DNA from 4 places in the Ruegeria sp. HKCCD3925 genome. Region 3 is predicted to be linked to each of the others. Evidence: riboswitches for the same ligand, from Rfam matches in the RefSeq annotation. Region 3 holds a riboswitch; each other region holds the start of a gene.
What was found. A riboswitch is a leader RNA that binds a small molecule or an ion and turns the genes downstream of it on or off. The one in region 3 is predicted to bind cobalamin.
Positions count from the first base shown of each region.

Region 1: linked by a shared signal. The riboswitch ahead of AC2TEM_RS16135 (energy-coupling factor ABC transporter permease) and the one ahead of AC2TEM_RS05200 (DUF1636 domain-containing protein) in region 3 are both predicted to bind cobalamin.
Region 2: linked by a shared signal. The riboswitch ahead of AC2TEM_RS16250 (Rieske 2Fe-2S domain-containing protein) and the one ahead of AC2TEM_RS05200 (DUF1636 domain-containing protein) in region 3 are both predicted to bind cobalamin.
Region 4: linked by a shared signal. The riboswitch ahead of AC2TEM_RS18115 (hypothetical protein) and the one ahead of AC2TEM_RS05200 (DUF1636 domain-containing protein) in region 3 are both predicted to bind cobalamin.

Region 1 covers NZ_JBWVBI010000006.1:210,939-215,148, forward strand. The annotation lists gene AC2TEM_RS16130 (transglutaminase-like cysteine peptidase) at 1,218-1,841, shown strand; gene AC2TEM_RS16135 (energy-coupling factor ABC transporter permease) at 1,947-2,630, opposite strand; cobalamin riboswitch at 2,707-2,919, opposite strand; gene AC2TEM_RS16140 (L,D-transpeptidase) at 3,135-3,797, shown strand; gene AC2TEM_RS16145 (hypothetical protein) at 3,839-4,111, opposite strand.
Region 2 covers NZ_JBWVBI010000006.1:230,478-234,687, forward strand. The annotation lists gene AC2TEM_RS16230 (hypothetical protein) at 429-692, opposite strand; gene AC2TEM_RS16235 (ferredoxin reductase domain-containing protein) at 783-1,064, opposite strand; gene AC2TEM_RS16240 (SRPBCC family protein) at 1,401-1,637, opposite strand; gene AC2TEM_RS16245 (hypothetical protein) at 1,638-1,793, opposite strand; gene AC2TEM_RS16250 (Rieske 2Fe-2S domain-containing protein) at 2,025-2,207, opposite strand; cobalamin riboswitch at 2,465-2,671, opposite strand; gene AC2TEM_RS16255 (AraC family transcriptional regulator) at 3,289-4,210, opposite strand, start outside.
Region 3 covers NZ_JBWVBI010000002.1:41,085-45,294, reverse strand. The annotation lists gene AC2TEM_RS05215 (iron ABC transporter permease) at 1-272, opposite strand, end outside; gene AC2TEM_RS05210 (ABC transporter substrate-binding protein) at 274-1,221, opposite strand; gene AC2TEM_RS05205 (ABC transporter ATP-binding protein) at 1,240-2,025, opposite strand; gene AC2TEM_RS05200 (DUF1636 domain-containing protein) at 2,022-2,378, opposite strand; cobalamin riboswitch at 2,481-2,688, opposite strand; gene AC2TEM_RS05195 (hypothetical protein) at 2,672-2,827, opposite strand; gene AC2TEM_RS05190 (catalase family protein) at 2,947-4,014, shown strand; gene AC2TEM_RS05185 (peroxidase family protein) at 4,033-4,210, shown strand, end outside.
Region 4 covers NZ_JBWVBI010000008.1:50,672-54,881, reverse strand. The annotation lists gene AC2TEM_RS18125 (DNA polymerase III subunit gamma/tau) at 1-1,241, opposite strand, end outside; gene AC2TEM_RS18120 (phosphatase domain-containing protein) at 1,414-1,914, shown strand; gene AC2TEM_RS18115 (hypothetical protein) at 1,919-2,326, opposite strand; cobalamin riboswitch at 2,418-2,638, opposite strand; gene AC2TEM_RS18110 (alpha/beta fold hydrolase) at 2,760-3,617, shown strand; gene rsgA (ribosome small subunit-dependent GTPase A) at 3,654-4,210, opposite strand, start outside.

The DNA of each region.
Region 1 (4,210 bases), on a different contig from region 3:
GCACGACCGCAAAGCTTGAGATCGAGCATGCCATGATTCCGCGGCTGCAGAGAATGATCAACCTGACGCACCATGACGCAGCATCGTCATCGCCAATTCACCACAGCTGCCGGCCCTTCACGTGGTCGGACTCCTGAAATTGAAGAAACGGGTGCGCTATTACGGATATCGCACTTGGCTGTGGCGAACGGGCTGTTTCAAACGTAAGTAAACAAGGTGCTTTGAATGAGGGCTCTACTGACACACGCGATACTTCCGCGATGGCAGCGTTGTCTCCGCGAGCGAATACTGAGTCAGCAACAGCCGCTCCTGCATAGGGCAGCTTTGGTGCGCGTATCGCCACTTCAATCAATCCATGATCTCGCACAAGCACCGAGTGGAAGGTTCGACGGGCCGCGCTGCAGCATTCACATGTCGCGTTAAACGGCAGAATTGGGTCGGCTGTCATTTTTGCAGTTTAGCAATATGTAACAATCGAATTTGGTGGCGTTCATCCTCTCCGTCGCTTCCCTTTCTTGGACCAGCAGGGATTATGCAAACCAAACGCCCTAGACCGTCACGGGGAGGGCACTGCCCTCTCACTCGGGCAACCCTATCGGGCAGGGCCGAGGCCGCACCACCCCCATCGAATAGCCTCACCTCGCCCCGGCGTTCACCACATTGCAGATTAGCTGCGACAAGCTGCATCGCTGTCTGAACTGCAATTCAGCTCTGATTATCCGAAAGGGAAGCCGGATCAAACGAAACTGCCTGCGGTAGTCCTAAATGGTGGGTTTGGATTGAAGTATAATACTAAGGGTCATATTTAGTAGATGTCCGACTTCGAAGTTTCATCTGATTTCGAACATTCATTACAGTGTAGTCCGACTATGACGGTTGGGTAAGATAAGTGTGACCTTCAACAGGAAACTGTTCAACGTCACTGGCCTTAAACTCGATCGATGCCAAAACATAAACAAATCAGTGAATCGCGTCATCCAAATCCGCCACAAACCTCAAGCGTTTCCAACCCAGAACTACTAGTCGGCATTCTTATATGCCGCTGCAAGAATCTCAATTAAGCTCACCCATGCAATCACGACTTAAAACTGCGCGCTCGCGAACTTTGCTGCTCTGCATTTTAAATTGAATAAGCTGTTGTAATGCGTCGATGAACATAAAAGATTGAAATAGAGTTCTCTTGGCTCGGTAGCTTCAGATACCCAGGAGAAACGAGTATGGGGAAAGCAGATATGACAAAACCTACTTCCGCTCAGAAAAAAATCTCGGAAAGGTTACCAGTTTATCTATCGTTGGCCTGTATCATATGCAGCTACCTTGTCTCCGCCGCTTCATTGCAAGCTTCTGAGCTTCCCTGGATCAAACTAGATAGAGAGGTTCAGGCGCCATCGGGTGCCAAATCACTCTGCAAAGATTATTCGTGGGCGTGCGCGAATACTCGTACTTCTGGTCTGCCAGAAGCGCGGGAGAAACAGATCGTTAAAGCGATTAACTTGCGCGTCAATCGGAGGATCCGCGCCGTTTCGGATCAAAACCAATACGGGACAAAGGAATACTGGACACTACCAATGCAGGGGTCAGGGGATTGCGAAGATTTCGCTTTGCAAAAGAAGTTTGAACTAATGCAGAACGGCTTGGATCCTACGAAGCTACTTATTGCAACTGTCTTAGACACCAATCGCAGTGGCCATGCAGTTTTAGTTTATCGCTCGAGTGAAGGCGATTTGATTCTGGACAACGTCACCAACAGGATCAAATCTTGGAAGGAAACGAGGTATCTTTTCCTACGAATACAGGACCCAAATCACCCTGATCGTTGGGTGCAGGTTTCCAGCGGCTAAAAACAATGTGGCGCGCCTTCGAGACGCGCCACAATAAAATTTTGGTCCTGCGACTACTGGTTGTTTCGCGGCAACCCAAGTTTAGGACACCGCTTCAAACTTTGGTCAAGCTTTCGCAGCGTTGTACAAACGCGGAGTCACCAGACCTGTACTGTTCAAACCGCGCATTGCCTTGGCTGCCGCAAGTACTGCCAGATCAGCAATCGGCTCAATGACAATTACCAGCATATAAGCGCCGCCAAAGGACAGAACCGACGCCATGGTTTCTGCGCCGAAACCCTGGCCGTAGAAGGCCCAGAACCCAACCCATGCGACTACTCCTCCCTGATACGTCGCACTCAGCGCAAGAGCTTGGCCATATTTGAGGTCAACATATGCTGTGCCGGGTGCGATGATGCGGCTGGCCAGTGCTTGTAGCGCAAACAGCGGCACCAGCAGGGTGGTCAGGTTGATGAAGTATTGCGGAAGATCGAACGGGGCAAAAAACACACCCTGAATCAGGAGACCAGCTGCCAATCCAAAAGCCGCGGGTGCAGCACCGAGAAGCAGAAACAGCGTCGACCCCAGGATGAAGTGGACTTCAGAGACACCAACCGGGAAATGCGGCAGGACTTCGAAGAAAAGGAAAACCCCAACGGTGGCGAGCACCGAGCGCATAACAAAAGATGCAGGTCCATTCGCACGCAATGTGGAAAACGTTTCTTTCGCTGCGTAAGTAGCCGCACCTGCGGCGGTAACATAGGAAAGCGCGATTTTGGCACCATTCACGATGCCCGGTTCGATATGCATGTTCTTTCTCCCTACCGCCTCACCCGGCGGCTTGTCAGGTTGAATCGACCGTAAGGCCGACAGGTTCAGTCTGGGCATAGCCCGGCGCTTTACGGCAGGTCTCCTGACTCGCGGGTGCTCGCTCCGCCAACCTTCCCGGTTCCATTACGAACCAGTGGTGTCTTGGCATCGCTCTCCGCTCACAGTTGCGGGGGCAGTTACGGAATTGGCGCCATTGAAAACACCGAACCGTATTCCCTTTTAATCCTTTTGGCTTCCGCCATCAGGAACCGAAAACAATTCACCGCTACAATGGCGGCTTCGCCTGTGTCAATTGTCTTTGCGACCTATTCCAATGTAAACTCGACCGAAGCAGGATTCACGCAACCGGTCACTTGATCGACAGGGTAAACCAAGCGTTACCTGAAACCTCTTGAAGCTCTAGCTGCTAGAGGCTTTAAGATTCGGATTAATTCGCGATAGTGCGATCCAAATACGTTAAACTTGTGAACCAGGACGAGACCTATGCTTACAAGGCGCCATTTCATTCAATCCACCACAGCGCTGTTCTCGGCGTCTGCGGCCAGTCCATTGATCGCCAAAACCTGGCCAACCGCATCGCAGAAGACCTATTGGGACAGTCAGGTCACGCCAATTGGTTACGATCCAATGACCTCAAATCCGTGGGGTGTTCATGACCGTTTTTTACCAAGACGCGTCGCGGCAAATGATGGTTTGGTTCCAGGTGACATCCATGTGGATGCCGTCGCGCGCTATCTCTATCATATCGAAGAAGGCGGGACCGCAATGCGCTATGGCGTAGCGATCGCGCGCGGGAACCTTTACGAGCCCGGCACCTATGTTATCCGCCGAAAGGTCGAATGGCCACACTGGACACCAACCGCTTCAATGATCGAGCGCAACCCCGAATACGCGGAATTCCGGAATGGCATGGAGCCCGGGCCGAATAATGCTCTCGGCTCTCGTGCCCTTTATCTATACGTTGGAGACCGAGACACATATCTCAGAATTCACGGCACGCCTGAGCCAAGAAGCATCGGCGGTCGCGCAAGTTCTGGATGTGTGCGAATGATCATGGCTCATATCAATGACCTCTACCCAAACGTGAAAACCGGCTCGACCGCTTTCCTATACTCTGCCGAAGATAGCGTCACAGCCCGCTCATGAATATTGGGCAGCGTACATGGACGTCGCTGCCCTCATTTCGATCAGGCGTCGCGCGCAATGCAGATCGGAGCGCCATTCGTCGCGCGCAATGGTACCAATGTCGTCTCGACGGGTCCGCTGTGCTCATACCAAAAGCAATTGTCTTCGGGCAGGAGGCGCGCTGTGGTCAAATCCTGCGCCGGCCCTGCCAGCGCTACGACCGAATCTGGCACGTTGCCTGGTTCAAATGCTTTGCTTTTGGCCCCAGTGAACTGGGCTGAGCAACCAGCCGTAATCGAGACTAACGTGATGGTAATTGCGATCCGTTTCTGCATTGATCTATTCCAAATTTTTTGCGTCATCTGCAATTAGATTGCATCCACACGGCCGGCCCGCAAGACGAAATGAACTAACAATATCGCAGGCCAAGAACC
Region 2 (4,210 bases), on a different contig from region 3:
CGATGGTTGAAGCCAGGCGCAACACCTTGCTGACCCCAAAAGCTCATACTGATGCAGACTGACCCAGTTCCCTGGCTCAGATTGCGTGTATTTATTTCCGTTCCCGGCCTTTTTTCTAGATTCGGTTGCAGCAAAAGCCTCCTCTGCGGATTTTTTGCACTGTTCACCCAAACTGGTTGCAAAGCTTGTTCCATGCAGCATTGGGCAGGGCAAATTCAAGGCCACGAAGGATATTGATGTTATCAGCATAAACAATGAACCAACAGTTCAATGAACTTTCTGCAGTATTAACTGGATATTATTCTAAAGGGTAATTCCCTCTCTAGTCTGGATTGCCGAACATGGGTCCCGTCAGATACGGCATCAGCATCGCCGCAAAGGTTCGAAACTGCCGCCATTAAATCCAAGTTTTCGGACGCATGGACCGTCTAATTCTGCGCCGAAGCAAACGTCAGATATGACGCGATACTGCTCATTATCCCGATCTTTTTGCGAACGTGGGGAGTGGCCCGGAAGCAAGGTTTCCAAAAATAGTCGAATGCAAGCATCGCGCCGCGCCTAATTTGGATTAATTTGGGCTTCTTGAGCGCCGCGAAAAAAGCCTTATTCCAAGAATACCCCGTCAATGGGCAGTAACGATCCGGCTCTTCCACAACGAATTTCAGGTCCAAACCTTCGGTGCGGCTGGCCATCTGCTCTTACCGCTGGCGGAAGTAGATCTAGGACAGACGTTTGGCACAGTTGATGAAGACTAAATGCGAATCGTGGCCTTCGTCACACATTCACGCTGTAACCCACATCATCGGGATGACGCCCGAGCCAGCCGAAATGAACAGGTACTTGCCTATCGCGCTTTGCGCGTTGGGAACCAAACCCACAGGCCCAATGGCCTTGATGCGCATGCCGGGTCGAAGGTTGTCTAGCATCCGGCACGTTCCGATACTGTCGGCTTGCGCTTTGGCGGTGATAGTGGTCAACCGTGACCGCGACATCGACGACGATATCGTATAGGCATATTGCACGAAACCTCCGATCTGGTTCGGCGCTGGGATCTCGAGCGCCAAGAACTATCCGAGGCTATAGGCAAACTGCTCCCGAGATGGGGCGCGGAACAAAAAAACTGTTGGTGTTCGGCAACTCAGGCTTGACAGAGACGCATTCTAGAATTCCACTATCCTGCCATATAGCCGAAGAGAGCGTGTTTAGATCTTTCATCACTCTTACTCCGCCTCTATCGTTTCAGGTACCAGGCGGGCCGACAATGCTTTGCAATTCCAATCCACAAACTGCAGCACGCAGAATTCCTGAATGAGTGAATACGGACCGGGTACATTAGCCGGGCCGTTGATAACCTGCTGTTTGTCCTCAACCACTTGCCGGTCTTCGTCATTCGTGGCGACTCAAACTTCGGTCAGTTGTTTTACGTAGTAGCCTACGCATTCAACCGCGTCCTTGTTGACCAAACATTTGGTAGTGACCTCAGTCTCTGTTGGGTTGATCGGAGTGACTCGGAAAGCAATCGAGTGATCCGCAAGGAAGTGTTTCCACGTGGTCGGATAGTAGAATCTCAAAAGCGATACCGTATCTGCAAAGACCGACTGGCCCATCCAGCGGCGCACGGCGGACTTTCCGTCCATCTAATAGCTTTCAGCTCCTTCTTTCAGCGGCATACGCGCCAGACGGTATTTGCCGTCGTCATTCAGGTAGAACTGCGAAGGTATGCCTGCAACCTGACACCAGTCAAAGATTGCCTGCATATACACCGGAGTCTCACCACCTTCGCCCCCTTTCACGCCTGGATCGTCGGGGAAAGTTAGCCACAGAGCGGGACGGATTCTACCGCAATGCTAGCACTCAAAGTTGTTTAACCAAAGCTGCTTCCAGTTGCCGTTCTCGATGACTGAGCTTTCGAAAGCGAACTTGGCATTCCCAACATCATACGGCGCAAGATAGGCGCGCGTGATATTAGCGCACGTATCGAAACCCGGCCCCATGTCGTGGGTTCACTGTAAAGAAACGTCAAGCTAATATGTCCATTGGTGATACAGGCAAACTAGTTTCGGCGCGTTGCCTTTTACGGCCTTGCAAATGATAGAGCCGCGACGAGGGCACGTGTTCTGAAATGCCCGGTTCTTGTTGTCGGCGCTACGAACAATAATAACTTGGTGTGCACCCACGTTGCACGTAATGTAATCGCCAGCTTTCACCAGTTCACAAGCCGGTACTGCAAATAGCCAATCGTGGTAATCGTTGATTCCAAAGTCGGTCTGATAGATCTTAGGGTCGGAATAGAACGCCTATTCCAGAGCGTAGTCTGGGTTTCGACGCGCAACAGGCTTTAGATATATTCATTTCAAGCTCTCCCGCCGTGCCTTGGGGGCATTGCTTGGGCAGATGAAAAGCGGAGCCTTCCGGAAGCGAGCGAAGAGCACATTCGAAACCCGTGCCTCCACCGCTTCCCGCAGTTTGATATATCTGTGAGGCTGGTATCTGGATTTGAAAGGGGTTTACTGCGCACGGTTGCGACACTTTCTCGGGATCCTCCTCCCAGTGGTTGATTGTCGAACCTGAACTTCCTTACCATTGCGGGCGACGTGCCGGGTTTACACCGGCTTCCCAATTCTCCGCTGGCTGAGAGTCAATCAGTGGCACTTCACGTTTACAAGATACTCCCGATCCACTTTAGCACTGAAATATTTGCGACATTTGCCGACGCAAACCAGACATCGATTTACTCATATTCTACTCTCTGCGTGTGTTACTCTCCTACATCCAATCATCAATTAGTTCTCAAGTTGGCAAGTGTACTCAAGCACCTGTCAAACGCAGCAGAATGTATAAGCTAACAAGAAACAGAGTTTTCGGTCGGGAAAAATCGAGGTTGCGCTTGTATATGGTGCGATAGTGACAGAAGCGAGTTAAGCACCTCCGACCGTTTCGAAGATTGCTTGTTTCTAAATTAGTTGAGTTACGCTGTTGATGCTATCCGCCCGAACGCCGACTTAATTGCGTATTGCACCATCGAGAGATTGCGGCTTGAGTAATTGCCACTAGCAACACTGAGTTGTTTGATGGCACTTTAACAATCTGCCTAAGTCCTTGAACGGGTGTTAGGCAAATCATTCTCTGGCTGATTTATTCCCTCTTAGTTGAGCCAAACGCACAGTTCATTCATCCCGCCTAATGGCGTCATTGATCCTTCTTACAGAGAATTACCGCAATGCGCCCGAAGCAGACCTTCCTGGACCCAAAGCAACCAAGCTTGCTGCAACACGTGTCAATTATTGTCTAATAGCCGCCTTGCGCCTCATATTGTAGTCTGCGGATTTTCCCCGGGGGCACTTTAAATACCCGTTTGAATGCTTTGTTAAAAGAAGGTTCAGATAGGTACCCGATCTCAGCCACGATTTGCGAGATTGGTTGATCGGTAGCAATTAATCGTTCCCGCGCCAGATGCATTCGCCAAGTTGCGAGGTATTGTATTGCCGGCACACCGACGAGTTCGGTAAACCGTGCGGAAAATGCCGATCTGGACATACCTGCAACCTGTGCAAGAGACTCGACTGTCCAGTTTGCTGCAGGTGCGCGATGAATGGAAACAATGGTGCGGCCAATCTGTTGGTCTCTGGCGGCTTTCAGCCAACCTCGATTGGCGTCGGGCGCACTGTTCAACCATCGGCGAATAGCCTCGATGACAACCACATCGGCCAAGCGTGTAATCACTGTTTCGCCGCCCGGTCGTAATTCACGCGCCTCTCTTGCAATGAATTGCAAAGTTGCTTGTAGCCAGCTCCCTGCATCCTCTTCCCACGGATCGATTTTGAGTACGTCGGGAAGCAAGGCCATCAACATGCCGCTGGCCGCGTGATCTATCCTGACGAGCCCGTACATGATTCCGGTCTCGGCTCCACCGCCGCCGTGCTCTAGCGTTTCGTAGAGCTCGGTCACCTTGCGTATGGGCAGTTCTTCCAGTTTCAAAAGTGGGGTGTCTTTTGAGCTGGAGAACCCAACTGGCGCGCCATTTGTCATCAGAACCAAGTCGCCTTTCTCGACTTCAAACGGCACATCTTCTCCGACCCTCATAAAGCAACGCCCGTGCGTAATGACCGCAAAGCTCAGTATTTCGGGGAAACCCGGTATAGAAACGCCCCAAGGCGCAGACATGCGCGACTGGCAATAGAATGTACCCGTCAGTTTCAGAAGATGAAGA
Region 3 (4,210 bases):
GCAAGGTCATTACGTGTGGTCGTTTGCAGCACCACGCCAACGATGCCCAGCCCGGCACCGATCACGGCTGCAAACAACGCGCGGGGCAATCGAAGGTCGAATACGATCCTATGCAGCGGCGACATCTCTCCGTCCTGCAACCCGGTACCGCGCAAGATCGCGGTGAAGGTCTCGGACAAAGGTATCGAGGTTGTGCCGTAGATTGTGGAAATCAGCAAAAGGGCGGCCAGAACGACCGCCCCCAGCAACAATGTCAGGCCCAATCGGCCCATATCAGCTCTGACCCGGATGCATCGCGCGCGCCATCTTCGAGATCGCTTCGATATTTGCCGGTCCCGGCGTCAGCTCTTCGTAGCGCAATCCGATCCAGCGTTCGTTCTTGACGGCGTCAGTCTGGGACATGACGGGATGTTCCTGCAGGAACTTGAAGGTGTCCTCGGCGCCATTGCCGGTCTGATAATCCAACAAAACCAGGAATTCCGGGTTCGATGCGGCAACGGCCTCCCACGAAGTGCGGCCCCAGCTCGTGTCCATGTCATGAGTGACGTTTTCACCACCGGCGGCTGCGATCATCGCATCGGGAATCGCGAATTTACCGGCGGTAAACGGAGCATCTGCAGGACCATCCAGAAGAAAGACGCGGGGCCTGGGCAGTTCAGCAGTCTTGGCTTCGATCGCTGCCAGCTGCTCTTTCCAGCCCGAGACCAAAGCCTCGGCCTTGTCTTCGACTTGCATCACCTTGCCCAAGCGCAACACATCGCCAAATAGAAGATCCATGCTGGCTTCGGGGCGATCCTTGTCCAGATGGACGCAGCTTTCGGTTAGAACCATGGTCTTGATTCCGAACGGTTCCAATGTATCTGGGGTCACATCACCACCCGGCTTCATGCCATAGTACCAACCGGCAAAGAACAGGTCGGGTTCAACCGCCACCAAATTTTCGACGGTCGGATATTTTGGCGCAAGCTCGGGGATGTCGCCACGCAGGGCATCAAAATCAGGGCTGGTCTTGTACCAGCCGGTGATGCCGGTCAGGCCGACGATCTTGTCCTGCAGACCCAATGCAAAGGCCATATCGGTCATGTTCATGTCATGCACAACCAGGCGCTCGGGCGCGGTATTAAAAACCAGCGGTTCGCCGCAGTTGTCTACGGTGACTTCTTGCGCAGCAGCACCGCTTGCCATGGCGGTGGCCAACGCCACGGGCCAGATGTATTTCATATCAGTGTGTTCCTTCGACTAAGTTGAGACTGTAGTTCTTCGAATATCAAGCGCCGGGATCACGCGGCCTTCGTGGAGAAAGCAGAGGAAATCAACGCCAAAAGTTTCGCGGACTCTTTCGGGTGTCAGCACCTTGTCCACCGACCCAAACTCGATCATGCGGGTCGATTTCATCAGCGCCACGTGTGTGGCGAATTCGGGGATCATGACAAGATCGTGTACGATCATGACCACGGTGATCCCAAGCTCGGCGACCAAAGACAGCATCCGCCCTTTTGCATCAGGATCCAGATGGTTGGTCGGTTCGTCCAGAAACAGCAACGAAGGGTTCTGCGCCAAAGCACGAGCGATATGGGCACGCTGACGTTCGCCTCCGGACAGTTGGGCCATGCGCTTGTCCGCGAGATTGGCGAGACCGGTCAGGTCTAAAATCCGGTCCAGCTCTTGCGCGTGGCCTTCGGCAGAGCGGTCCGCACGGATGGGTATTTGCCCCAGCGCAACATAATCGCGTAACGCCAAGCGTCCATCGGGCAGTTCCTGCTGACCTACCACTGCAATCATGCGCGCACGCTCTTTGGCCGTGAGCTGTTTCAGACTGCGTCCTTTGATCCGAACATCGCCAAGTGCCAGCGGCTCAGCGCCGCACAACAGATTGAGAAGCGTCGTTTTCCCCGCCCCGTTCGGGCCGGCGATGGCTAGAATGGAACCCTCGTCCAACTCGAACGAGACGCCCTGCAACAGGACATCTCCGTTAAGGGCATAATACTCAAGGTTTTCGGCAATCAGAAAGGGTGGCAACGTCATTGCGATGCCCCCTGTTCGATCCGCGGCATGCGCGAGAGGGTTTTATTGGACAACGCCTGCGGGCGATCAGTGGCATTTGTCCAGCCATCCGGGCTTTCACGATACTGCGCTGCAAACTCAGCCAGCGCCTGCACCTCATCCGCGGTCTGAATGCCACCAAAAAGGTATTGCGCCTTTCCTACGGCCTGGAACCCAACCGTTCTGGGACTATCGCAGCCTGCCATGCAAGACGACGCGCGGATCGCAAAACTGCGAGGTAATTTCCCAGTCAACGCATCGCAAATTTCATCAAGGGGCAGCCCTTCAGCGCAGCTTTCGCAGACTAGAATGAAATGATCAGGCGTATCTGGCATGGTCCACTCCACTTGTTTCCAAGCGCATGCGGAAGCTGCCGACAATGTAAACACGCGATTGACGCGCCATCAAAGCCTCCTTCCAGGACGCCCCGCCCCGGGTTGGTTAAACATCTGATGGCAGGTCTCCTGACTTGCGGGTCCGCGCTCGGCCAACCTTCCCGATCCTGTGGACCAGTGGCTGTTTGGCCTTGCTCACCGCTTACAGTTGCGGGGGCAGTTACGGAATTGGCACCTTTTGGCAAGCCTCACCGTATTCCCTTTTCATCCCGCGGCAACGCCACCGGGAACCATCAATCGATTGAGTGCCCGAGAACACCGGACACGTCAATGATAAAGTCGAAGGCACCCAACTCTGGTCGAGGATCGAGCGCCGCCAACCACGTGTCCGAAGCACCAACCGAATAGCTTGGGCTGCGCGCCGAATTTGTCTGGCCACGGTTGTCCATAGTTGGTGTGTTTGGAAATTAGACAATCTGAGGTAAGCTGAACAAATTTAGAGGTTTAGCTTTGTCAGCACCTTACCCCTGTTTGATCATTGCCTGGGTTTATCCAAGGAGACGGTTCTTTGACACATGTTTCGCAAAACGCATTGCCGCCGGATATTGTTGATGATGTCATTGACCACAATCTCGAGGCCGTAGCACGGTGGAAAGGCCATCGCTTAAGGGCTCAGCATGGGCGCAGTCACGGGTGTGTAGCTGCAATATTCACCGTCAGAAACGATCTACCAGAACAGTTCCGTCACGGCCTGTTTGAACAGCCCGCAGCCTATTCAGCCGCACTTCGCTTTTCCAACGGCGCGCATCTGGATGACCGGAAATCGGATGCCCACGGGATGGCGATCAAGCTTTTTGATGTGCCTGGCCCCAAGCTGATCGACGCCGAAGCACTTGCGCATCTGGGGACCACACAACTCAGCGACGAGTTCGATTTTGTATTGGTCGATCAGGATGTGTTTCCCAGCTACGTCCCCGATGAATATGAGCGATTGGGCAGGCTTGTCGCCACATTACAAGCGGTCCAGCACGCGATCAAAGGGCGACGAAAATGGAGCCTTAGGTTGATCACCAAAGGGCTGCGCGCAGGATTTCGAGCCTTCCTCACTCGTGAAGGCAAGCGTCAGTTTCGCGTCGCGAGTGATTTCGCCTCGAACTATATGCACTCGCCTTTTGAGGTCCATTTCTGGTCGACAACACCGTATCGGCTGGGCCCCGATCTAACAGTCCGATACCTAGCCCGCAGCGCTAAACCAAAAGTTCCGGCACATCCGGTAGACGACCCAGATGGGATCGGGCAGTGTTTGCGGCAAGACGTGGCCGATGGAGATAATCACTTCGAGCTGTGTGTGATTGAGCCCCCGCGCCCGGCCGACGAATTCGATGTGCTAGACAATCGCATCCGGTGGGCATGCGATCCGCAACCAGATGCACCTCTTGATCCGTACCATCATACCGTCACGCCCGTGGCGGATATCACGATTCCCAAAGGTGCAGAATTTGATCCGCAGAATGGCGACGCGATGAGCTTCTCGCCCTGGCGTGTCACGGCAGATCACGAACCTTTAGGACCGATTAATGCGATCCGGCTCAGAACCTATCTGAGCCTGGCCCGCGCCCGGTTCCCGAACCGATGACCAAACGGAGATGTATTGATGCTGGACGTTGATGATCTGATCAAACTCGGATTCAAGATCTCCCCACCCGTTACGAGTTATTTGGCCGCGATCAGGCTTGCAAACGCCGCGAAGATCCACCGACCGCGGCCCTATACAATGGGCGCAGACTACACGACATGGCCCGGCGTGTTTTCCCATCGCTGGATCGGTCGGC
Region 4 (4,210 bases), on a different contig from region 3:
GCCACAGCCTGTGGCGCGGAAATAGCATGTCCAGGCGCACCGATTCCCTTGCCGGGGCCACCATTGGGCGGCGGAGGCGTATCTTGCAGACGCTTGATCAGCTCCTCCGGGCTAGGCAAGTCGGCCACATGGGTCAGGCGGATCACGGCCATTTCCGCAGCCATCATTGCGTTGGGTGCGGCGGAAACTTCCTCAAGCGCTTTCAGCAGCATTTGCCACATGCGTGTAAGGACTCGCATGGGCAGAGCCTCGGCCATTTGTTGACCTCGGGCGCGTTCGTCGGGGGAAACGGTGGGATCTTCGGCGGCATCCGGGGTGATCTTGACCACCGAAACCCAATGCGTGATTTCAGCCAGATCGCGTAAGACGGCGAGTGGATCAGCCCCTTCGGCATATTGCCCGCTCAGCTCGGTCAACGCGCCTGCAGCATCGCCGCGCAGGATCATATCCATCAGATCCAGCACCCGGCCCCGATCGGCCAGCCCCAGCATCGCGCGCACCTGATCCGCGCTGGTTTCACCGGCCCCGTGCGAGATCGCCTGATCCAGCAGTGAGGTCGCATCGCGCGCCGATCCCTCGGCGGCCCGGGTGATCAACGATAACGCATCCTCGGCAATCTGTGCCCCTTCGGCACCTGCAATTTTGCGCAGCAGTCCGATCATATCCTCCGGCTCGATCCGGCGCAGATCAAAGCGCTGGCAACGGGACAGGACGGTCACCGGGACCTTGCGAATCTCGGTGGTGGCAAAGATGAACTTCACGTGTTCGGGGGGTTCTTCCAGCGTCTTGAGCAGCGCGTTGAAAGCGCTGGTCGACAGCATGTGAACCTCGTCGATGATATAGATCTTGTAGCGCGCGGACGCAGCGCGATAGCGGACGCTGTCGATGATCTCGCGGATGTCATTAACACCGGTGCGGCTGGCGGCGTCCATCTCCATCACATCGACATGGCGGCCCTCCATGATGGCTACGCAGTGTTCACATTGACCGCAGGGTTCGGTGGTAGGGCCGCCGCTGCCATCGGGACCGATGCAGTTCATACCCTTGGCTATGATCCGAGCGGTCGTCGTCTTGCCGGTACCGCGGATGCCGGTCATGATGAAGGCCTGCGCGATCCGGTCCGCCTCGAAGGCGTTTTTCAGAGTGCGCACCATGGCGTCCTGACCGACCAGATCGGCAAAGGTTTCGGGGCGGTATTTGCGGGCAAGAACCTGGTAGGCGGGGCTGGGCGTCTCGGTCATGTCTGCTCTGTCGGATTCGCGTTACGCCGCAGCGTAGAGGCCCTCGCCGCCCGCGTCCACAGCCAGCCGGGACGATTTTCATTTTGGAATGCGTGGGTATGCGGCTAAAATCCACTCTATTCTATTTACTGGACCAGTATGATGTTGGGTGAAGTTTGTTTGGGGGGAGATAATGTCGCAACTGGTGGTTTATGCGTTGCAGGTTGGCGGAGGCACCTTGGCCTTGTCCTCGATGCCTGGGCGTGGAGGAACGTATACAGAAGACCTTGATCTTATCGCAGACTGGAAGCCCGGGCTTGTGATCTCGATGACGACTGAGGTTGAGATGATTCAAGATGGCTCGCGGAATTTTGGCGCTGATATTCAGGGGCGTGCCAGCAGATGGGTGCATTTGCCGATCGAAGATTTTGGCACGCCACCCAAGGAGATTGTGGAGCGCTGGCCCCGCGTTGGCGCGACCGCACGTCAGGCGTTGTCAGGTGGTGGCCGTGTGCTAGTGCATTGCCGTGGTGGCTGTGGCCGATCCGGGATGGTGGTTCTGCGTCTGATGGTTGAATGCGGTGAACGGCCTGAGACGGCATTGAAGCGATTGCGTACGGTGCGTCCTTGCGCAGTCGAGACAAATGCCCAGATGCTTTGGGCCGTTGAACCGGCCCGTGTTCAAGCCGTTTGACGGCTTAGACACCAAAATGTGGCGAGATTTCGCCACCGTTGTGCTGCACCAGAAGCGAAGCCTCAAGCATGGCGCAAGGAGGATTCCTTAGCAGGTCTGCGGGTAGGCTGCTGTACTCGGTTCCGAACATCATGTCTGCGTAGTCATCCAGCCGGCCGGTATCGATTTCAGGATCGGTTCCGCAGAATACGCGTATCTGGTCGCATTGGGCGCGAAAGCGGGCGGTGCATCCTTCCGGGCAGTGCGACAGATCTATGGTGCCTTCAATCTCAAACTCAGTTTTCGTGACCGGTTTTGTGGCGGACATGGCCTGCGTCAGAGCCCGCGCCATCTGTGCCAATGCGGGGCAAGGTGCGCCAGTACGTTGGCACACGGTCGCCGCGAATTCGTGTGTTTTGGTCTTCCAGATCATCAATGCGCCCTCCGCGCGCAAGGCAAGGGCGTGGCACAGGTTGGTCGTTGCGGAGCACGATCAAACCCGTCCCGGACACCCCGCCCGAGTTTCGGTTCTACATCCGATGGCAGGTCTCCTGACTTGCGGGTCATCGCTTTGCCGACCTTCCCAACCTTCAAGGCCAGTGGTATCTCGGCATTGCTCTCCGCTTACAGTTGCGGGGGCAGTCTCGGACTAGGTTCTTTCCGGATTTATCCGGGCAGAACCGCACCGTGTTCCCTTTTCATCCCGGCCCGATTGGGCGCGAGAACCATCGCGACATGGCTATCGGCTGCGCCGTGCCCGAGTCAAGAAGATTGCGTCAGGCAAGTGACGTACGGTCCAGCCACGTCAACCTTGACTTGAGGCGCTTCGGGTGAACTGATCAGTTCAGTCGGTATTGGAGGGCACCATGTTGGACACGCAGCAGGCGGTTGTGACCGAGGATTTTCAGATCCCGTCCGACCCGGCAATGTTGTCGGCGCGGCTTTACCGTCCGGTTGCCGACCCCGAAAAGGTGGTCGTCATAAACGGTGCGACTGGGGTGCCAAGGGATTACTATCAGCACTTCGCCCGGTGGCTCGCCGAAGAACAGGGCATGGCCTGCCTGACTTACGATTACCGGGATTTTGGTCACTCTTTGGTGGGTTCACAAAAGCGGTCAAATGTCACCATGGCCGATTGGGCGTTGATCGACATTCCAGCCGCCCGGGCCGAGATGCGCCGACGGTTTCCGCAGGCCAAGCTATGGAGCATAGGTCATTCCTTGGGCGGAATGTTTGGCCCGATCCAACCCGATATCGATCAGATTGACAGGATGATCTGTGTCTGTTCGGGTCTGGTAACGCTGGCGGATCACCCTTGGCCTTATCGCGCTTTGGCGGCGTTGTTCTGGTTTGGTCACGCGCCGCTGGTGGTCAAGGCGCTTGGCTACCTGCCCGGACGGTTGGTCGGGTTTGGATCGGACCTGCCTGCCCAAGTCTATTGGCAATGGCGCAAATGGTGCACCGCCCCCAAAAGCTATGTGCCAGAGATCGGCACGACACTGCCCGCCGCCCGCTGGGAAGACTTGGGCAAACGTGTCGATCTGTTTACCTTCGCAGATGATGAAATGGTGCCGCCGGATGCTGTCTGGCGTCTTGCCGATCTCTATGGACCCAAAGCCGGGCGCCATCTGCTTGCACCAAGCGAATTCGGAGTATCCAAGATCGGCCATATCGGTGCATTCGCAAGACGGAATGCGGCAGTCTGGCCTAGGCTGATCGCCTGATAGCGCTGGGCACCGGTAGGCCGGTGCCCAGCTTCGTTATAGCCCTTTACGGGATTTTTTCTCGTGCATCACGCTGCGCACCATCTTGCCGAACGCCTTGTCGCGGGCGCGGGCCTGCGCCACCGAAGCGGAATTGTGTTGGTCTTCGCGCCGCAGCTTGCGCCAGCGGTCCAGCCGCGCGGGATCAAGTGTGCCGGCGTCAATTGCAGCCTGTACCGCACATCCGGGCTCAGTCTCGTGCTGACAATCCGAGAAGCGGCAATTCAGGCTGAGGTCTGAGATGTCCGAGAACACCTCATCCAACCCCTCTTGTGCATCTAGCAGACGTAACGCGCGCATGCCGGGCGTATCGATCAGCCAGCCGCCATTGCGCATGCGATGCAAGGCGCGTGCCGTTGTTGTGTGCCTGCCGCGCGCATCGTCTTCGCGAATACCTGCGGTGGCCTGATCCTGCCCCGTCATCCCGTTGGCGAGCGTCGTTTTCCCAACGCCGGATGATCCAAGCAAGGCGCTGGTTTGTCCTTTCGGACACCACGACAGAACTTGTTCGAGACCGCCGTGATCCAGCGCGTTGACCGCAAGTACCGTCAGAA